Regions from separate parts of the Terribacillus jepli genome, predicted to be linked through region 4. Evidence: riboswitches for the same ligand, from Rfam matches in the RefSeq annotation. Region 4 holds a riboswitch; each other region holds the start of a gene.
What was found. Region 4 has a riboswitch for S-adenosylmethionine ahead of AB1K91_RS12360 (LLM class flavin-dependent oxidoreductase). Riboswitches for the same ligand answer to the same signal wherever they lie in the genome.
Positions count from the first base shown of each region.

Region 1: another riboswitch for S-adenosylmethionine. It lies ahead of AB1K91_RS11860 (iron-containing alcohol dehydrogenase family protein); the one in region 4 lies ahead of AB1K91_RS12360 (LLM class flavin-dependent oxidoreductase).
Region 2: another riboswitch for S-adenosylmethionine. It lies ahead of AB1K91_RS15960 (homoserine dehydrogenase); the one in region 4 lies ahead of AB1K91_RS12360 (LLM class flavin-dependent oxidoreductase).
Region 3: another riboswitch for S-adenosylmethionine. It lies ahead of AB1K91_RS02830 (methionine ABC transporter ATP-binding protein); the one in region 4 lies ahead of AB1K91_RS12360 (LLM class flavin-dependent oxidoreductase).

Region 1 covers NZ_JBFEGH010000009.1:142,634-147,098, reverse strand. The annotation lists gene AB1K91_RS11870 (MBL fold metallo-hydrolase) at 1-533, shown strand, start outside; gene AB1K91_RS11865 (pyridoxal phosphate-dependent aminotransferase) at 574-1,752, opposite strand; SAM riboswitch class I at 1,859-1,961, shown strand; gene AB1K91_RS11860 (iron-containing alcohol dehydrogenase family protein) at 2,040-3,134, shown strand; gene AB1K91_RS11855 (carbon-nitrogen family hydrolase) at 3,131-3,913, shown strand; gene AB1K91_RS11850 (DUF3817 domain-containing protein) at 4,008-4,301, shown strand; gene AB1K91_RS11845 (hypothetical protein) at 4,421-4,465, shown strand, end outside.
Region 2 covers NZ_JBFEGH010000016.1:9,135-13,599, reverse strand. The annotation lists gene AB1K91_RS15965 (DUF2292 domain-containing protein) at 1-107, opposite strand, end outside; gene AB1K91_RS15960 (homoserine dehydrogenase) at 283-1,446, opposite strand; SAM riboswitch class I at 1,532-1,627, opposite strand; gene AB1K91_RS15955 (ThiF family adenylyltransferase) at 1,699-2,709, opposite strand; gene AB1K91_RS15950 (thiazole synthase) at 2,709-3,473, opposite strand; gene thiS (sulfur carrier protein ThiS) at 3,479-3,682, opposite strand; gene thiO (glycine oxidase ThiO) at 3,679-4,465, opposite strand, start outside.
Region 3 covers NZ_JBFEGH010000002.1:90,534-94,998, forward strand. The annotation lists gene AB1K91_RS02820 (MetQ/NlpA family ABC transporter substrate-binding protein) at 1-482, opposite strand, end outside; gene AB1K91_RS02825 (methionine ABC transporter permease) at 498-1,166, opposite strand; gene AB1K91_RS02830 (methionine ABC transporter ATP-binding protein) at 1,159-2,181, opposite strand; SAM riboswitch class I at 2,278-2,379, opposite strand; gene AB1K91_RS02835 (hypothetical protein) at 2,440-2,769, opposite strand; gene AB1K91_RS02840 (thioredoxin family protein) at 2,853-3,092, opposite strand; gene AB1K91_RS02845 (toprim domain-containing protein) at 3,171-3,521, opposite strand; gene gcvH (glycine cleavage system protein GcvH) at 3,654-4,043, opposite strand; gene AB1K91_RS02855 (arsenate reductase family protein) at 4,127-4,465, opposite strand, start outside.
Region 4 covers NZ_JBFEGH010000010.1:84,314-88,778, reverse strand. The annotation lists gene AB1K91_RS12370 (aminopeptidase) at 1-316, shown strand, start outside; gene AB1K91_RS12365 (NUDIX hydrolase) at 354-944, opposite strand; gene AB1K91_RS12360 (LLM class flavin-dependent oxidoreductase) at 1,017-2,036, opposite strand; SAM riboswitch class I at 2,140-2,251, opposite strand; gene AB1K91_RS12355 (LLM class flavin-dependent oxidoreductase) at 2,300-3,307, opposite strand; gene AB1K91_RS12350 (NAD(P)-dependent oxidoreductase) at 3,411-4,271, shown strand.

The DNA of each region.
Region 1 (4,465 bases), on a different contig from region 4:
AAGCAAAATTCAGCTTTTCCCCGTTACAAGACGGGATCGACATACCGTTCGGCAAGCCTGAAGAGGGCATGCGCTGTGTTGCCTCACCAGGTCATACAGAAGGAAGCATCAGTTTTGTCGTTGACGACACGTACTTACTATCCGGGGATACGCTCTTTACCGAGTCGATCGGGCGCCCAGATTTGGCGGGTCAAGCAGAACAATGGGTACAAGATCTGCATAACACTTTATATGAAAAATATCCATTATTATCCCTGGACTTGATTGTCCTGCCTTCCCATTTCTCCGAGCTTACAGAAATCGGAAGTGACGGCACCGTCCAAGCACGCATGGAAGACCTGTACAGAAAAAATCCAAGACTACAGCTGCAGGATGCAGGCGAATTTGCCTCCTCCGTTTTGGAAAGCATTCCTGAACAGCAGCCGAATAGTTATCAGCTGATTCGAGAAGCCAACCAAGGAAAAGCGACGATAGACGGCGCAGACGAAGCCGATATCGAATCCGGCCCCAATCGCTGCGCAGTGACCAGCTGACAGACAAAAGAGCCAGTCCCTTTCCGTGACTGGCTCTTTCTTATGCTTTTGAAAAGATACCGAGTTTTTCGATTCGCTTTGCAGCTTCCAGCAATCTTTCTTCTGTATCCAATAGACCCGCTCGGACGTATCCTTCTCCATATTCCCCAAATCCATTGCCCGGCGCGACCGCAACATGTGCCTTTTCGAGTAGCAGATCAGCGAATTCCTCGGATGTGTAACCATGCGGAACTGGCAGCCAAACGAAGAAGGTTCCTTTTGGTTCGGGTACATCCCAGCCGATTGCACGCAAATGGCCAATGAAAGCATCTCTTCTGCTTTCGTACGTATGGACGAGCTCTTCCACGCATGTCTGGTCTGTAGTCAACGCGTAAGCAGCTGCTTCTTGCATGCCGCCGAATAAGCTTACGTAAACATGATCCTGGATTAAATTGATGCTTTCAATCACAGATGCATTACCGACTGCAAACGCGATGCGCCAGCCGGCCATATTATACGTTTTGGATAAGGTGTACATTTCAATGCCGACTTCCTTGCTGCCTTCGGATTGCAGGAAGCTCTGCGGTTTTTCCCTGTCGAAGCCAAGTGCACCATAAGCAAAATCATGCAGCACACAGATTTTATGTTCCTTCGCCAGCTCCACTGTTCTATCAAAGAACTTCTGATCCGCTGTTGCTGCAGTCGGATTGTTCGGATAGTTGAGGAACATCAGCTTTGCTTCTTCCAGATCACCAGCTGGAATAGCACCATAGTCAGGCAGGAATTCATTTTCAACAGTTAATGGCATGAGCGATGTCCGTGCTTGGGCAAGTTCAATACCGGACATATAATCCGGATACCCCGGATCCGGGAGCAGTGCCAAGTCACCTGGATTCAACAAACATTGACTGATCTCCACCAAACCTGTTTTAGAGCCGAACATGATGGCTACTTCTGTTGCAGGATCTAACTTCACACCGTATTCCCGGTCATAAAATTCACAGACTGCCTGCTTAAGAAAATCAAAGCCTCTGAATGGTGAATATTTATGATAAGCCGGATTATCAGAGGCTTCTTTTAATTTATCTACGATATGCTGCGGCGTCGGCAAATCAGGATTCCCCTGTCCAAGCTTGATGATATCGTGGCCCTCTTTTTCCAGCAGGCTTACTTTATGTACTAAGCCGGCAAAAAACTGCTCCGGCAATCGTTTCAATGCATCCGAAAACGGAAAATCCATCTTACTCACTCTCCTGTTGTGTCGCGCTTCCTATTCTGACTATTACCAATCTTGACAGTGTTGGAAATAGAATGCGATAATGAACAAATCATACATGAATCACACACTCTTATCAAGAGAAGGCGGAGGGAATTGGCCCTATGAAGCCCGGCAACCGGTGCATTTGCACACGGTGCTAATTCCAACAGCGAGACGCTGAGGGATAAGGGGATGAAGACACACGCCTTTCCCTCTTCCATATTCGTCTGGAAGAGTTTTTTTATGTAAAAATTCAATGAGGTGACAACATGACCATCAACATAAAAGGCGCCCCGAACTATTACGTCTGCGAGGATAATATATTGGAAAGCCTACCAGCACGGCTATCCGAATTGAACTGGACCAATGGTTTGCTTATTCACGGGGATGCATCATGGAAAGCAGCTTCCCCATTCTTGGATCCGATCGATTTACCAGTGAAACGGATTGCTTACAACGGCCAATGCACACATGCAGAAGCAGCTCGATTAGCAGGTATCGCAGCCGGCGAAGCTGCTCAATTCATAATCGGTGTGGGCGGCGGAAAAGTGTTGGATACTGCCAAAGCTGCTGCCAATGATGCAGGACTTCCGGTCATCCTGATTCCGACAATCGTATCCAACTGTTCCCCATGGGCCTCACTAAGTGTGTTCTATGATGAAGAGGGAAATTTCGTCGAATACACGGTCTTCCCGCGCAGCACCTTCATGCTGCTAGTTGAACCGAAATTGCTGCTCACGACACCTACACCGTATCTGATTGCGGGAATTGGGGACACATTGGCTAAATGGTATGAAGCGGATGCCCTTACCGAAAACATGACTGATCAGCCGCTTGCTGTTCAAATAGCCCGCAATGCCGCTAAGCTATGCCGGGATATCCTCATTGCCGAAGGAGATGCAGCAATTTGTTCCTTGCAGAATAAGCAAGCGGATAGTGCATTTCTGCGTGTTGCAGAAACAATCATCATGGCAGGCGGCATGGTCGGCGGATTCGGAGATGAATATGGCCGCATAGCTGGTGCTCATTCCATACACAATGGACTGACAAGACTTGCCGAAACACATGAGCAGCTGCATGGGAATAAGGTAGCTTACGGTATTCTAGTACAGCTGGCACTGGAGGATAAATTTGAGGAGATCCGGACTTTGCTTCCAATTTATCGGAAGCTCGGATTGCCAACTATACTGAAAGAGCTCGGCGTAAAAGAGAATGTGGATAAGGCGATGAAAATTGCTGCAGACGGTGCAGTTGCACCAGGAGAATCCATTCATTTCATGCATGTTTCTTCTTTGGAACAAGTAGTAGATGCCATGCAAAGTGTGGAGACCTTCGTTGCAGCAAATCAGGGAGTGACACAATGAAACTTGCATTGATCCAGCATGATATTGTTTTTGGTGACCCCCAATCCAATTATAGAAGAATGGAAGCATTGATACATGAGGCGCAGGAAAAAGCCGATGTCATTGTGCTGCCGGAGCTTTGGACAACCGGTTATGATCTGACAAGGCTTGATTCCATCAGTGATGCTGACGGAGAAACGACGAAACGCTTCATCAGCAGGCTGGCTAAAGCGCATCAAATATATATTGTCGCTGGTTCCATCGCGAAAAGTACTGAAACAGGCGTCTACAACACGATGCTTGTCTTCGGGCCAGCAGGTGAACTGCTCCATGAATACGATAAGGCTCATTTGTTCCGGCTAATGGATGAAGAGAAGTTCCTCTCCCAAGGTGACAGATCCGCCTCCTTTTCCATTGGAAATAAACGAGCAGCCGGTGTCATCTGCTACGACATCCGTTTTCCGGAATTCATCCGCACGCATATGATAGGTGATCAGCAAGTATTATTCGTCGTCGCCGAATGGCCAAAGCAGCGGCTCGATCACTGGCGCGCACTCCTGCTCAGCCGGGCAATCGAAAACCAATGTTTTGTAGTTGCTTGTAATCGCTCCGGAAGTGATCCAGCAAATGACTTTGCCGGGCACAGCCTGATCATCGGGCCGTGGGGTGAAATCATCGCTGAAGCCAAAGAGGAAGCGACCATCCTTTATGGCGAAGCAGATCTCGACCAAGTGGCTGACGTACGAAGTCGCATTCCCGTATTCCAGGACAGGCGCCCGTCCATCTATGACGTGCAGTGATATTTTGACAATGTTATGACAAGTTCTCCCGGGCAGTGGTAAAGATAAGCTAGCTTGCTTATACTATTAACAAATAGTTTCTGGGAGGGCTTTCATGCAAGCGACACTGAAATGGTTCCGAATCATCGGATTTCTCGAAGGGACTTCCTTGCTTTTGCTATTATTCATAGCAATGCCGCTAAAATATATGATGGATATGCCGATCTTCGTCACCTATATAGGTGCCATCCACGGCGGGCTTTTCGTCCTGTATGTGATTTGGGCAGGATACACAACACTGAAAGTCGGCTGGGGATTGAAATGGGCAATCTTCGCCTTGCTCGCATCCGTCATTCCATTCGGCTATTACATCTTTGATATGAGATTGCAGAAAACACAATATGCATAAGCAATGACATAGCGTTACGCACACCCTGTTTCCGCAGGGTGTTTTTTATTTCACCATATATACAATGTTATCCTCATTTGATAGTATTTTCTTCATATTTGGATAGTGAATCCGAACATTTGTTGATTGATACGATACAACAGCTGAATCAGGATGATATCGGT
Region 2 (4,465 bases), on a different contig from region 4:
GCCTGCTTGATTTCATTGTCATGTACAGTGATCAAGACGGTGCCATATTGCAGATCATCCACTTTCTTGATGATTTCTTCCCATTTCTCTCCATTTTCCTTACTCACATCAATCATCCTTTCATCACGGATTATTTAGGGTAGGACGGTTCCGGCAGACCAAGATGCGCTCGTAATGTGCTGCCTGAATAACCCTCGCGGTAAATCCCTCTCTGCTGCAGGACTGGAACCACTGGAAAACTGCCTTAGGGAATGAGGAGTAGACGGATTCAAACTATAGCTGTCAACGTTTCTGAATAGTTTGGATGACTCCGCGGACATCAAGCCCTGCTTTAGCAGGTGTCCTGGCAGCAATCCGATAATAGCGTCCATCAGCTTCTACATGTTCTGCATGCAAATAAACAGTCTCACCAGTCGGTAAATGGACGAAAGGTACTGTTCCGCTTTTCTCGGTAAATCGGATTTCCCGTTTTACAAGGACTTCTTTTCGGTTATGAACGAGATTAGCCAAATCCTCCACGATGGCACTGGCTGTCGGCAGGGCACCGGCACCCGGTCCTTGGAGTTTCAGCTTGCCGACCAGATCCCCCTCGATACAAACCGCATTATCTACTCCATCGACGCTGTAGAGCGGATGATCAACGGATACAACCACCGGCTCGACAGATGCAGTGACTTCTCCATTTGCATTTTCAAGCGTGGCAACGTGCTTTATTTTCCATCCTTGTTCAGCTGCTGCCTGGATATCCTGTGCGGAAACCGAACGGATTCCCCTGTGCGTCACTTTTTCCCAATCCGGCTGGGCCTCGAATAATAAATCACTCAGGACCATCAGTTTATAAAAAGCATCCCAGCCATCCACATCATTGGCAGGATCTGCCTCTGCAAATCCCGATTCCTGCGCAAGCCGCAGTGCGTCTTCAAATACAAATCCTTTATCGGCCATCTCAGTCAGAATGAAATTGGAGGTGCCGTTCAGTATCGCCTCCACTTTGACAACCCGGTTGATATGGAGCAGCTGCTTCAGCGTACCGATCACCGGGACACCGCCTGCGACTGCTGCTTCGTATTCAAGCCTCACACCTTTCTCCTTGGCCAATTGCTTCAGCTCCGCGCCTCGGGACGCGATCAGCTCTTTATTCGCAGTGATGATATGGCAGCCGCGATGGATCGCCTCAGTCAAGTAACGGAAGGCAGGCTCGATACCCACACTTGCTTCGATGATAACATCAAGATCTTCGATTGCGAAAAGCTCCGCTGCTTCATCAGTGAGCAGTGCAGCTGTGACTTGCTGCGTGTATTTTTGTTTATTCCGTACCAATACTCCAGCCACCTGTACTTCTTTCCCGAAAATGGTCTGCAGATTCTCCTGATGGGATCGTATCGTCCGCCCCACTGCACTGCCTACTGTACCGTATCCTATCAATCCAATCTTAACTGCTGTCATCTATATTGCCTCCTTCGAATGTTTTTCCGCATAAAAAAAGTCCCCCTGAGAGGACAGGGAGACGAATGTAACCGCACTGTGTCTTCTCTCATCTACAGGAATTAGCACCTATACAAGTCTAAGATAACTTGCAGGTTGCCGGGCATCATCGGGCCAGTCCCTCCGCCGCTCTTGATAAGAGTTTTGTATTCGTTTGTTATGAAGGAGTTTAGCATGAATAAGACATACCGTCAACTGAAAATTCTAACAATACTATCCGACCAGGCTGTCATACAGGATACGCGCTCGGACAATATCATTTACACCGTGGATGATTGCCCGTCCATCAGCAAATAACACAATTCGGTGACCTCTGTATTGAATGGCAAGCAGGTGTTCATTGGCAGCAACATGATCGATCGAAGAGGCCCATTCTTTTGATAAAGCCGGCAGATCAAGTGATTTCTTGGCACCGGGCCGTATGTGAACAGCCTCCCTGCCGCATAATACATCGAGCCTTGTCTGTTCAGCTCCATTCAAAAAGGGCAGCACTGCATGTGTGCCGCAGCTAGGACAGCTCGAATCCCGCAGACCTCGTACATCTACCCTTGAATAATCAGCCGTCCAAATATCAAACGCACATAACTCCGCTTTAACTTTTTGACCGGATAAAAGCCGCAACGCCTGCGTCACTTGCACAGCTGCCACCCATTGGACAATCGGACCGATGATCCCTGCCGTATCACATGTTTCGCTTTGCTGCGGCAGCTGCTCCAAGAGACAATGCAAACACGGGGCATCTCCGTTGGCAAGTACCGGACACGTCACCCCATAGCTTCCGACACAAGCCCCATATAAGTAAGGAATACCATGCTTCAACGCTGCATCATTGACAAGCAAGCGTGTCTCAAAATTGTCTGTAGCATCCAGAATCACATCTGCACCTTCCATCAGCTGTTCGATATTATGATGATCGACATTTTCAATCACCGATTGCAGCTTTACATGCTGATTTATTGCCTTTAGCCGCTTTGCCGCAGCAGATGCTTTCGGCAAATAGGCAGCAGCGTCTTCTTCCGTATACAGCTGCTGGCGCTGGAGGTTATGAAGTTCGACATAATCGCGATCGATGAGTACCAGCTCCCCGATGCCCGCACGGACAAGCATCTCTGCAGAAGCAGAGCCCAATGCCCCCATACCGATCAAGACAATTTTACTTTTCCCCACCTGCGTCTGCCCTTCCTTGCCGATAAACAATTCCTGCTTCCGATAACGATCCCGCATCAAGTAAACAACCCTTCCGTCGGACTGCTTGCTACAGCATAGTTCTTCTCAGGAATCCTGCCTGCTTCAAACCCCATTCTGCCCGCATCGATTGCCAGCTTCATTGCATGCGCCATTTTAACAGGGTCTTGAGCTCCGGAAACTGCCGTATTCAGCAGGACTCCATCCGCTCCGAGCTCCATTGCGTAAGCGGCATCCTTTGGAGAGCCAATGCCCGCATCGACAATCACTGGTACACTGCACTGTTCCACGATCATACGAAGATTGAAAGGATTGATGATTCCGTTTCCTGAACCAATCGGCGATGCACCTGGCATAATAGCGTGGACTCCCAAACCTTCAAGCCGCTTGGCCAATACAACGTCATCGGATGTGTATGGCAGGACGATGAAACCCTCCGCCAATAACATTTCGGATGCACGCAGTGTTTCGACTGGATCGGGAAGCAATGTCCTATCACAGCCGATCACCTCCACCTTTACCATATCGCATAAACCAGAGGCTTTTGCCAGCTTGGCGATACGGACAGCCTCCTCGGCCGTTTTAGCCCCCGCCGTATTCGGCAGCAAGGTATACCGTTCTAAATCAAGCTGTTCGAGGAAATTCGGCTGGGATGCCTCGAAAATATCCATCCGACGCACTGCAAATGTCAGTATCTCTGCTTCTGATATAGCCACGGCCTCTTTTTGCACCTCAAAGGACGGGTATTTGCCTGTTCCCAACAACAAACGGGAAGCAAATGTCTTATCTGCAATTTGTAACATCTCGTTCATCCTCCTCCTACAAAATGGATCAGTTCGACTTTATCGCCATCTCTGATTGGCTGATCTGCATATGCAGATTTGCTGATGATTTCCTTGTTCAGTTCGACTATCACAATCCTGTTTTCCAATGAAAGTGATCCTAACAGCTGCGCGACATTCTGGATATCCGCGGATAATTCATGCTGCCTGCCATTCAGTTGAATGCTCACATCCGTACCTCCTCACCAGTATGCAGTCGGTTGACTCGAAAAGCTTTCGTCCATTCTTCAGGGACAGTATTGCCGTCAATCAAATCACTGATCATCTTACCTGTAACAGGAGCAAGCAGGATCCCATTGCGCTGGTGGCCAGCGGCAATGAACAACCCCTTCATCTCCGGATGCTCCCCGATCAGCGGCTTGCCATCGATCGTCTGAGGCCGGAGACCAGCCCAGCTTCTGAGAAACGGCATCTTATCTATCTCCGGCAGCATCTGCCTCGCTTTCTCCATGACGGTCTGTATGCCTCCAAAAGTCGGCTCTGTACTCCAATCACCCCTGACCTTCGTCGCACCGATGATCAGCTCGTTATTGTTTCGCGGAACAATGTAATGCTGATCATGGAATAAGCTGCAAGTGAGTGGCATCTGCGTATTTGTGACAGCGATGCATTCCCCTTTTACCGGATAAAGCGGTGTTCCCAAGCCCAAACGCTGCAAAAGGGCATTACTCCATACACCGCCGGCAATGACTGTATATGCAGCCTGCCATTCTCCCTTGGAAGTCTGTATCCGATATTGCCCAGCTTCGTTCACGACATCATCAACTCGAGTGAATTCATGTATACGCGCTCCAAATGTTTGGGCAGCAGAATAGAATCCTCTGCAGGCATTGGCAGGGGTGACATGCACATCGTAAGCTATATGAACAGCCCCTAGTACAGACTTTGTCAGCCCGGGCACTTCTTTTTCCGCACCAGTTTGATCAAGCCATGTCACACCTGCCAAAGAACGA
Region 3 (4,465 bases), on a different contig from region 4:
CCATCTTTGATCTTGATAAGACCTTCTTCTTGGAAGATGGATAGCACACGTCCTTGCTCGGCTACGTTACGACCCATGAGTACTTCTGTGCCATCTTTGATATCATCGATTTTCTTGATGTTTTTAGAGTAAACGCCCATTGGTTCCAAGTGAACACCGCCAAGGCTGATCAAATCATATCCAGTATCTGCATTGGAAGTCTCCAAGTAAGGGATATGCTGGAAGTAGTTAGCGTCCAGGTCGCCATTGGCCAAATCGTCGTTGGGAAGGACATAATCCTGATACTCTTCAATTTCAAGATCGACTCCTTCTTTTTCCAAAAGCGGTTTTGCTTCTTCAAGAATTTCTGCGTGTGGTGTGCTGGAAGCGCCCACTTTGATTGTTGTTGTTTCTTCATCGCCTGAGCCGCTATCGGAAGAACCGCAAGCTGCCAGGAATACCATGAAAACAGCCGATAAAATGACTAATAATGCCTTTTTCAATTGAATCCCTCTCCTTTATCGTTTATCTAATTTATTTGAAATCAAGTCTCCAATAAATTGGAAGACGAATACCACGATGACAATCAATAGCGTACAGATGAATACGACATCGAACTGCCGGCGCTGGAAACCGTAGAAGTAAGCGAAATCGCCTAATCCGCCTGCGCCGATCACACCAGCTACTGCTGTAGATCCGATAAGGGCGATCGCTGTTACCGTAATACCTGAGACAAGCGCCGGCATGGATTCTTTCAGCAATACCTTGAACATGATCGTACTGTTTTTCGCACCCATTGCCTTGGCAGCTTCAATTACCCCGTTGTCCACTTCTTTCAGCGCAATCTCCACAAGCCGCGCATAGAAAGGTGCAGACCCGATGATAAGTGCAGGCAATGCTGCCTCCGGTCCGCGGATCGTGCCGACGATAAAATCGGTGAATGGGAACAGCAGCAAAATCAGGATGATGAATGGAATGGCACGGAATACGTTGACTACCGCCGCCACGATCCAATAGACGATTTTGTTTTCCCACAGCTTCCCTTTACTAGTCAGATAAAGTAAAAGTCCAAGGATGATGCCGATGATGAAAGTACCGATCAAAGATAGGATCGTCATATAGAATGTCTCGTAGATGGCTGTGTTCAAATCTGCTATATCTACATTCGGAAACCATTTCTCAAACAAGTTCCTGCACCTCCGCTTTCACATTTGCACTGCGGATGAAGTCCAGTGCCTTCTCCACTTCCGCTTCACTGCCCACAAGCTGCAAAAACAGACTTCCGACTGCACCGGTTTGTGTCTGCAGTACATTCCCTTGAAGGATATTGATATCCACATCGAATTGTTTCGCAGTATGGCTGACAACTGTCTGGTTGACATTTTCGCCGGAGAAGGAAAGCTTCACGATCGTTCCTGACCCTTCTTTCAGCGCGGCCGCCGATAAGGATTCATATTGCTCACTTCCATCAAGCTGCTGAACAAAGCGCTTCGTGATCGCTTGCTGCGGATTTTGGAATACATGCGCTGCGTCGCCTGCTTCCACGACCTTGCCTGTATCCATTACGGCAACACGGTGGCAGATTTTGCGGATTACGTTCATTTCGTGCGTAATCATTACGATGGTCAAACCAAGCCGTTTGTTGATGTCTACCAGCAAATCAAGGATGCTATCTGTCGTTTCCGGGTCCAATGCTGATGTCGCTTCATCACATAGCAGCACTTTTGGATCGTTAGCGAGCGCTCTTGCAATGCCGACCCGCTGCTTCTGTCCGCCGCTTAATTGTGATGGATAGGCATTTTCGCGTCCTTTCAATCCGACCAGTTCAATCAATCGATCGACTTTGGTTTTTCTTTCTTTCTTTGGCACACCTGCTATCTCCAACGGAAAGGCGATGTTCTGGTGTACCGTACGGGACCACAGCAAATTGAAGTGCTGAAAAATCATCCCTATTTCTTGTCTGGCAAGTCGGAGTTCATTTTTATGCTGTTTGACGATGTCCTTGCCATTGATGATTATTTCACCGGCAGTCGGTTCTTCGAGACGGTTCAACAAGCGTACGAAGGTACTTTTACCAGCGCCGCTATACCCGATCACACCGAAAATCTCACCAGACTCTATCGTGAGGTCAAGCTGATCGACTGCTGTAATATTCTGTTTTTTTGTGCGATATATTTTGGAGAGGTTTTTGATGGTGATCAATATCCGCTCCTCCTTCCTCGTGTTGCTCTGCAAATATAAAAAAGCGTCTTTTTGTCATGAGAACAAAAAGACGCGGTTTTATGTGCGAAAATTGTTCTCTCATCTGTACAGGTTTCCCTGCAGGAATTGGCACCATACAGGAAAACCTGTGGTTGCCGGGCTTCATCGGGCCAGTCCCTCCGCCACTCTGGATAAGAGTTTTTATATATGATTGCTAAAAAGGAGTTTAGCACTAGTACAAAGTTCTGTCAACATATATTACAGTCTGGCTCCGGCTCCCAGAAACAAGAGAGCTTCCACAAGAAGAATATGCTGGTAATCCCCTTCCACAACTTGCCTGTTACATATACTGCGAAGCTGGACCTCGCCGGCAAGGAGCTGATGAAGTGTCTGTTCATCTGTACGAATATGCAAAAATCCATAAGGCTTTGAAGCTGGTGTCGTCAGACTGCTTCTATCAATATGCAAATCGAAATGGTCATCTTCCCATTCAATGAAGACCTTCAGCCGTTTGTCGTTGCATAAAGGCAACAGATCCTCCCTAGCTTCGATCTGTTGCTTGAGCTTTTTCAATTCTTCGATGATCATGCTCCATCCCCCCTTGCTTTGTATTTGGCTCCAAGTCACCAAATTTCCTGCAAGAAAAAACAGCTTTCCATTTGGAAAGCTGTTTATTCATCCAGCGTTTTCGCCAGCATATGCTGGACGGAATGAAACGCATATATTTTTTCCTGAACTTTTCCTTGTTTGAAGATAATGAGACAAGGGACGCTTTCAATCTGATATTCCTGCATGAAATCAGGAAATAGAGAGGCGTTCAGTTTATGATAATATTCCTGGCCCGTCACAGTCTCGACTGTCAGGAGCATTTTTTCGGCAAGCTGGCATGTGCCGCAAAACGGCGTGTGCACAAATATCCTTGCCTGTTCCTGCCCGATGACTCCCTGGACCTCTTTTTCGATGACGTTGATAATTCATCCCTTCTTTCTTCAGGCGAGGAAGAATGGATGCACCATGATGCTTCTGCTAAGCAAGGCCGTGGCCAATTCAGGTGCCGGGGTCGCCGCTACCTCTCGATAGGTTCTGTCTACGTAGATATGCTGGGCATGTGGAAGCTCTCGGGCCAGCTGTTTCCTCAGCTTATGCCCAGCACTGTCCTCATCCACCATGATATATACTTGCTTGTGATCCAAGTCATAGTCATACAACAGCTGTTCCAGCCGCTCGATGCCCAATGTACCATTGGTGCAGATGATCGTCACATCCTCATCGATGATTTTCTTAATCTGCTCTTTGTCCGAGCGCCCTTCCACGATAATGACCTTTTGTTCATCACCCATACTGGCATCACCTATTCTGATCGATATTTGATTGCTTCCTTGCCCGCGCTCCGAATGAAGGCAGCTTAGCAATAAAGCTTGCCATAGTATATGAAAGGAAACCGCTGCCCTTGCCAACAAGGGCAGCAAAAATTAATCCTCTTTGATTCTTCCTTCGTAATCCTCAACCGAAAGCAGGCTTTCATAAGCTGCTTCGTCGTCTGTTTCCACCACGATCATCCATGCTTTCTCGTATGGGGATTCATTCACGAATTCGGGACTGTCATCCAAATCTTCGTTCACAGCCACTACTTTACCGCTGATCGGAGCATACAGCTCGGATACTGTCTTGACAGATTCGACACTGCCAAATGGCTCGTCCGCTTTCAATTCATCACCAACGGATGGAAGTTCCACGAACACGATATCCCCGAGTTCATCCTGAGCGAAGTCGGTAATACCGATCCGGTACTGGTTGCCTTCTTCTTTTTTGATCCATTCATGTTCTTCCGTGTAACGTAGATCTTTCGGTAAGTTGCTCATTTTAATTCCTCCACCTATTTTCTACAAGAATAGCTAACATATTTACTATAAGAAATAATAGATAAAATTACCACCGATTCAGCTTATTTCGAAGCAGTTACAGCCTCATATGTTTCTTGCTTGAAACCGACGGCAGCAGTGTCCTCACCGATCAAAAGCGGACGCTTGATCAGCATACCGTTTTCAGACAGCCACGCCTTCGGCTGGTTATCATCTGCATCTTTGATTTTATCCTTATAGCCGCCCTCACGATAGACTTTCCCGCTCGTATTGAACAGTTTTGCAAGCGGCAGGCCGCTTTTATCCGCTGCTTCCTGAAGAACTTCAGGGCTTGGAGGGTTCTCGACGATATGTATTGCTTCATACGATACCTCATTCGCATCCAGCCATTTTTTTGCGTTTTTGCATGTACTGCAATTCGG
Region 4 (4,465 bases):
AACCGACGAAGGCGCCCGCTTCCTGGGCGAGGTTGCGCTTGTGCCCCATCAATCACCGATTTCCCAATCCGGAATCGTATTCAATAATACATTATTCGATGAAAATGCATCCTGTCATTTGGCACTTGGACAAGCAATCGGCATGTGCGTGAAAAATGCCCGCAGCAAATCGAAAGAAGAGTTAAAAACAATTGGTTTCAACTACAGTCTGGCACATGTTGACTTCATGGTTGGTTCTGGAGAACTATCCATTACAGGCGAAACAGCGGATGGCAAAGTCGAACAGATTTTCGAAAAAGGAAATTGGGCTTTCTGATGATAGAAGAAAAGGAGCAGCAATAGCTGCTCCTTTTCTATGTACGGCAGATCATGATGACTTCCCGATAATAATCGAGCTGATGAGGACAAAGCGCTTCGCGGGTAACCTCGATTCGCTGATGGGGAGCTCCAGCGACAATTTCCGCTTCCGCTGTCCCTGCTTTTCCCTCGACTAGTTTCTCCAGATCATTCACCCGCATCCGGACAATCTGAACCACTTCTTCATTCAGCAAAATATCCGGCAATTCCTCTAAATAATAAAAGAACTGATGGCAGAACTCCCGATCGACTAAATCCTTGGCGAATAGTTCTTCTTGGATGATACCTTTATAGAATAAGTCGCTTTCCTCAAGTGTGACACCCAATTCTTCTTGCACCTCACGTAAGCCACCTACCACGGGCGTTTCGCCGCTTTCCAGATGACCAGCTGCGGTAATGTCGTATTTCCCGGGAAATTCACTTTTATTGAAAGATCGCTGCTGTAGATAAATGTATAGTTCTGTACCATCGTGTTCCACGAACCAGCAGTGGAAAGTCTCATGCCAGTCACCATCACGATGGACTGCCTGTCTTTCTTTTACGCCAATTTCCCGATGCCGCTCATCGAAAATCGTCAATAGCTCCATAGTTTCCCCCATACTTACTCTTTTTTTCTAATGTACGCGATAACATATGGATTGTCTACCGCATACTTCCAATCAAATGGAATTTTCGCGCATTTCTTCCACCAATGGCATGATTTCTTTCGCGAAACGTTCCATCTCTTGCTTATGCGGCGAAAACTGAAGCAGCAGGAGACTGACACCAGCATGCTCATAAGCTAATATACGCTGTGCAATCTGAACCGGTGTACCGACCAAGTTCGGTCGCAGCCCCCTAGCGGCAACAGCATCATCACTTATTTGGCTTTTTTGTGCAAGCTCCTCTTCCGTTACATAGGCTTCATAGTCCGCACTGGTGATACGCTCCCATTCTTGGATAGCTTCTTCCTCTGTTTCCCGGCATATGACGTAAGCTGTCATACCGAACTCCGTAAACGCGGACTTGCCAGCTGCTTCGCGGCGGATCTGCATATCGGCAATCATGCTGGCCACTTCCTGCACGGTGCCGCCCTTCATGACATACGCATCACACGTCTCGGCAATCGTCTGGCGCAGGTAGTCGCTTTCTCCGCCTGCATATAACGGCGAAATCCCCTTTTTACTCCCCGCCGACGAATAATCGACATGTTCTACTTGATAATACAGTCCATCATAAGTATAACTGCCAGCAGTCCAAACTCCCCGCAGCACCTCGAAGAATTCTTCTGTTTGAAGATAGAACTCCTCCGTTCCCTCAATATCGCCTGCTTGCCGCTTTCTTTCCTCCTCACGCAGGAAAGAAACGACTGCCAGGGAAAACCGGCTATTACTGATTTCATCTATCTTCACCGCCTGCCTGGCGGCTTCTGCAGGCTGATCGATGCTTGGCCGGACAGCTGCCATGATATGCAATTTATTTGTTGCTTCGGCAATAGCTCCAGCCGTTTTCCAAAAGTCCAGCTTCTGATCGACATTTTTTCCTTGGTATAAGTAGGTATCTGGGAGGAATACGGCATCAAAACCCAAGTTTTCAGCCATATGTGCTGTTTCCTGAACGCATATAAGGCTCAAAGCCCCCCCATCCTCCACATGGCGCAGCCAGCTGTTTGAAACTGGCTGCCAGTATGCATATTTCATTGTTATTACTCCTTTTACACATAGGAAATCCTACCGAACGACACATTAAATCTACCAAAAAAGCTTCTTCGATGAGAAGAAGCTCTTACTTGCAGCCGTCGTCATCTTATCACGCAGCTTTTGCTGCAGGTCGTAGCACCTTCCTGCAGGACTGCCCTCCCGCAGTGGGTTGCCGGGCTTCATCGGGCCTTTCCCTCCGCCACTCGTTATAAGATTTCTTATGAATTGTCACCTTTCACTATACCAGAATAGCAGTGTCCGATTCAAACAGAATAACTGCGGCGCTGATATGCCTCCATCAACAGACGGAATCCATCTTGTCTTGCTTTCTCTTCATAGACAGGGCTTGTCAGCATGAATTCAACCTCCGCGCCATAATAATCTTCCAACCCTTCCAGTTGCTGAAGCACTTCAGCAGCTGTTCCGATTACCATGGTCGCACGGTTATCTTCCAGACGCTCCTTTTCATAAGGAGACAGCTTATAATCGGCTGCTGTTTCCGGCCGCAGCATTCCTTTGACAGGTCTTCCCTGCTCCTGCAGCAGTGATGCAACTTCATGGCTTTTTGCCAGTGCTTCTGCAGCCTCCGTCGTTTCTGCACAAAACAGAAACAAACTGACCATCATTTGCGGGTTCTGTCCATTATTCCGGAAGGATTTCCGATACATATCCAGCACCGCTGCATCTTTTTCTCCACGTATGAATTGGGCATAAGCGAACCCGATTCCATGATATGCTGCTAGACCTGCACTGCCCGCGCTGCCGCCCAGCAGCCAGACTGACGGAGCCGTGTTGATATCTGGCATCGCGATCAAGTCGCCGAAGCGATGTTTTTCTTCTATTCTTATATTCAAATAATGAAGCAAGTCACGTATTTGCCGATCATACCAATCCTCAGGCATCACCTTATGCTCTTGCAGTGCTCTTTTCGCTGCCGGCATCCCGCCAGGCGCTCTTCCGATACCCAGATCGATCCTTCCAGGATGAAGCGCTTCAAGCAATCTTGCATTCTCAGCTACTTTATACGCACTATAATGAGGCAGCATGACGCCGCCTGAGCCGATACGGATGCGTGATGTTTTAGCAGCAAGATGCCCCATCAGAAGCTCGGGACTGCTATGGGCCAGGCTGCCAGCGTGATGCTCGGACACCCAGAAACGCGTATAGCCAAGCTGATCGGCGAGTTCGGCCAGCCGTACCGTTTCTTCCAAAGCTTTTATCGCACTGCCATCTTCTTTCATACGGGATTGATCCAATATACTAAGCTTCATTCTCTTCACTCCTTCTTTTTATCATATCCTGTGCGAAAGACTTTTAAAAACAATCCGTTTTTCTGTATGCTAGAAATGACTGAATAAAAAGGATGGTGCTCATATGATCGGGTTTATCGGATTAGGAATCATGGGACAAAACATGGCTGCAAATCTGCTCGAAAAGGGCGAACAATTAGTTGTATATAATCGTACAAAAGAAAAAGCACAGGCATTATTGGACAAAGGTGCCATCTGGGCAGAATCACCTCGGAAAGTCGGAGAACAAGCTGATATCGTATTTACGATGCTGACAGACCCACAAGCTGTTCAAGCAGTTGCTTATGGCGAAGATGGGCTTTTCAGCGGCATGAAGGAAAGTAGCCTCTGGGTGGATGTCAGCACTGTCAAGCCAGCATTCACCAAAGAAATGGCTGAAGCTGCCCGCGCACACCAAATCCGCTTTGTCGATGCACCCGTTTCGGGTTCCAAGGCACCTGCTCAGCAGGGCAAGCTGCATTTCCTTGTCGGCGGTGATGCACAAGATGTCAAAGAGATCACCCCACTGCTTGAGAAAATGGGACAAAGCATCCAGCATATGGGCGCCAACGGTAACGGCTCAGCTACTAAGCTGGCGGTGAATATGCTGCTCGTCCAGTCTCTGACTGGACTATCCGAAGCCATAAGCTTCGGGGAAGCAGTGGGGCTTGACCGGGAGCATCTGATGGATGTCCTGCTCGCCCTTCCAGTGACGAGTGACATCCAAGCAGGTAAACGAGATACGATACTCCAGCAGAACTTTGATCCGCAATTCCCTTTAGAGCATGCATACAAGGACTTGCAGCAGATTTCCGAAACAGCCTATGAAGCTGGTGCTCCCCTCCCGATGACGAATAGTGTCAAGGAGCTATATGCATTGGCAAAAAAGAACGGCTATGGCAAGCAAGATGTCGCCGCCGTTTATGCACTTTTGGCAAGAGATTGACACAATAAAGACAAAGAATCCGATTTTTTTCGGATTCTTTTTTTATTCTCATTTAATTTTATTAATTAACATTGACATACTAACAATATATACAGGGTATGGAGCAGGGAGTTACTTAATCTGTATGAACTATTTTTTGCTTATTTTCTTTACATTATAATCACTTTAATCTTCCTGATTTATTAAATTTTTTA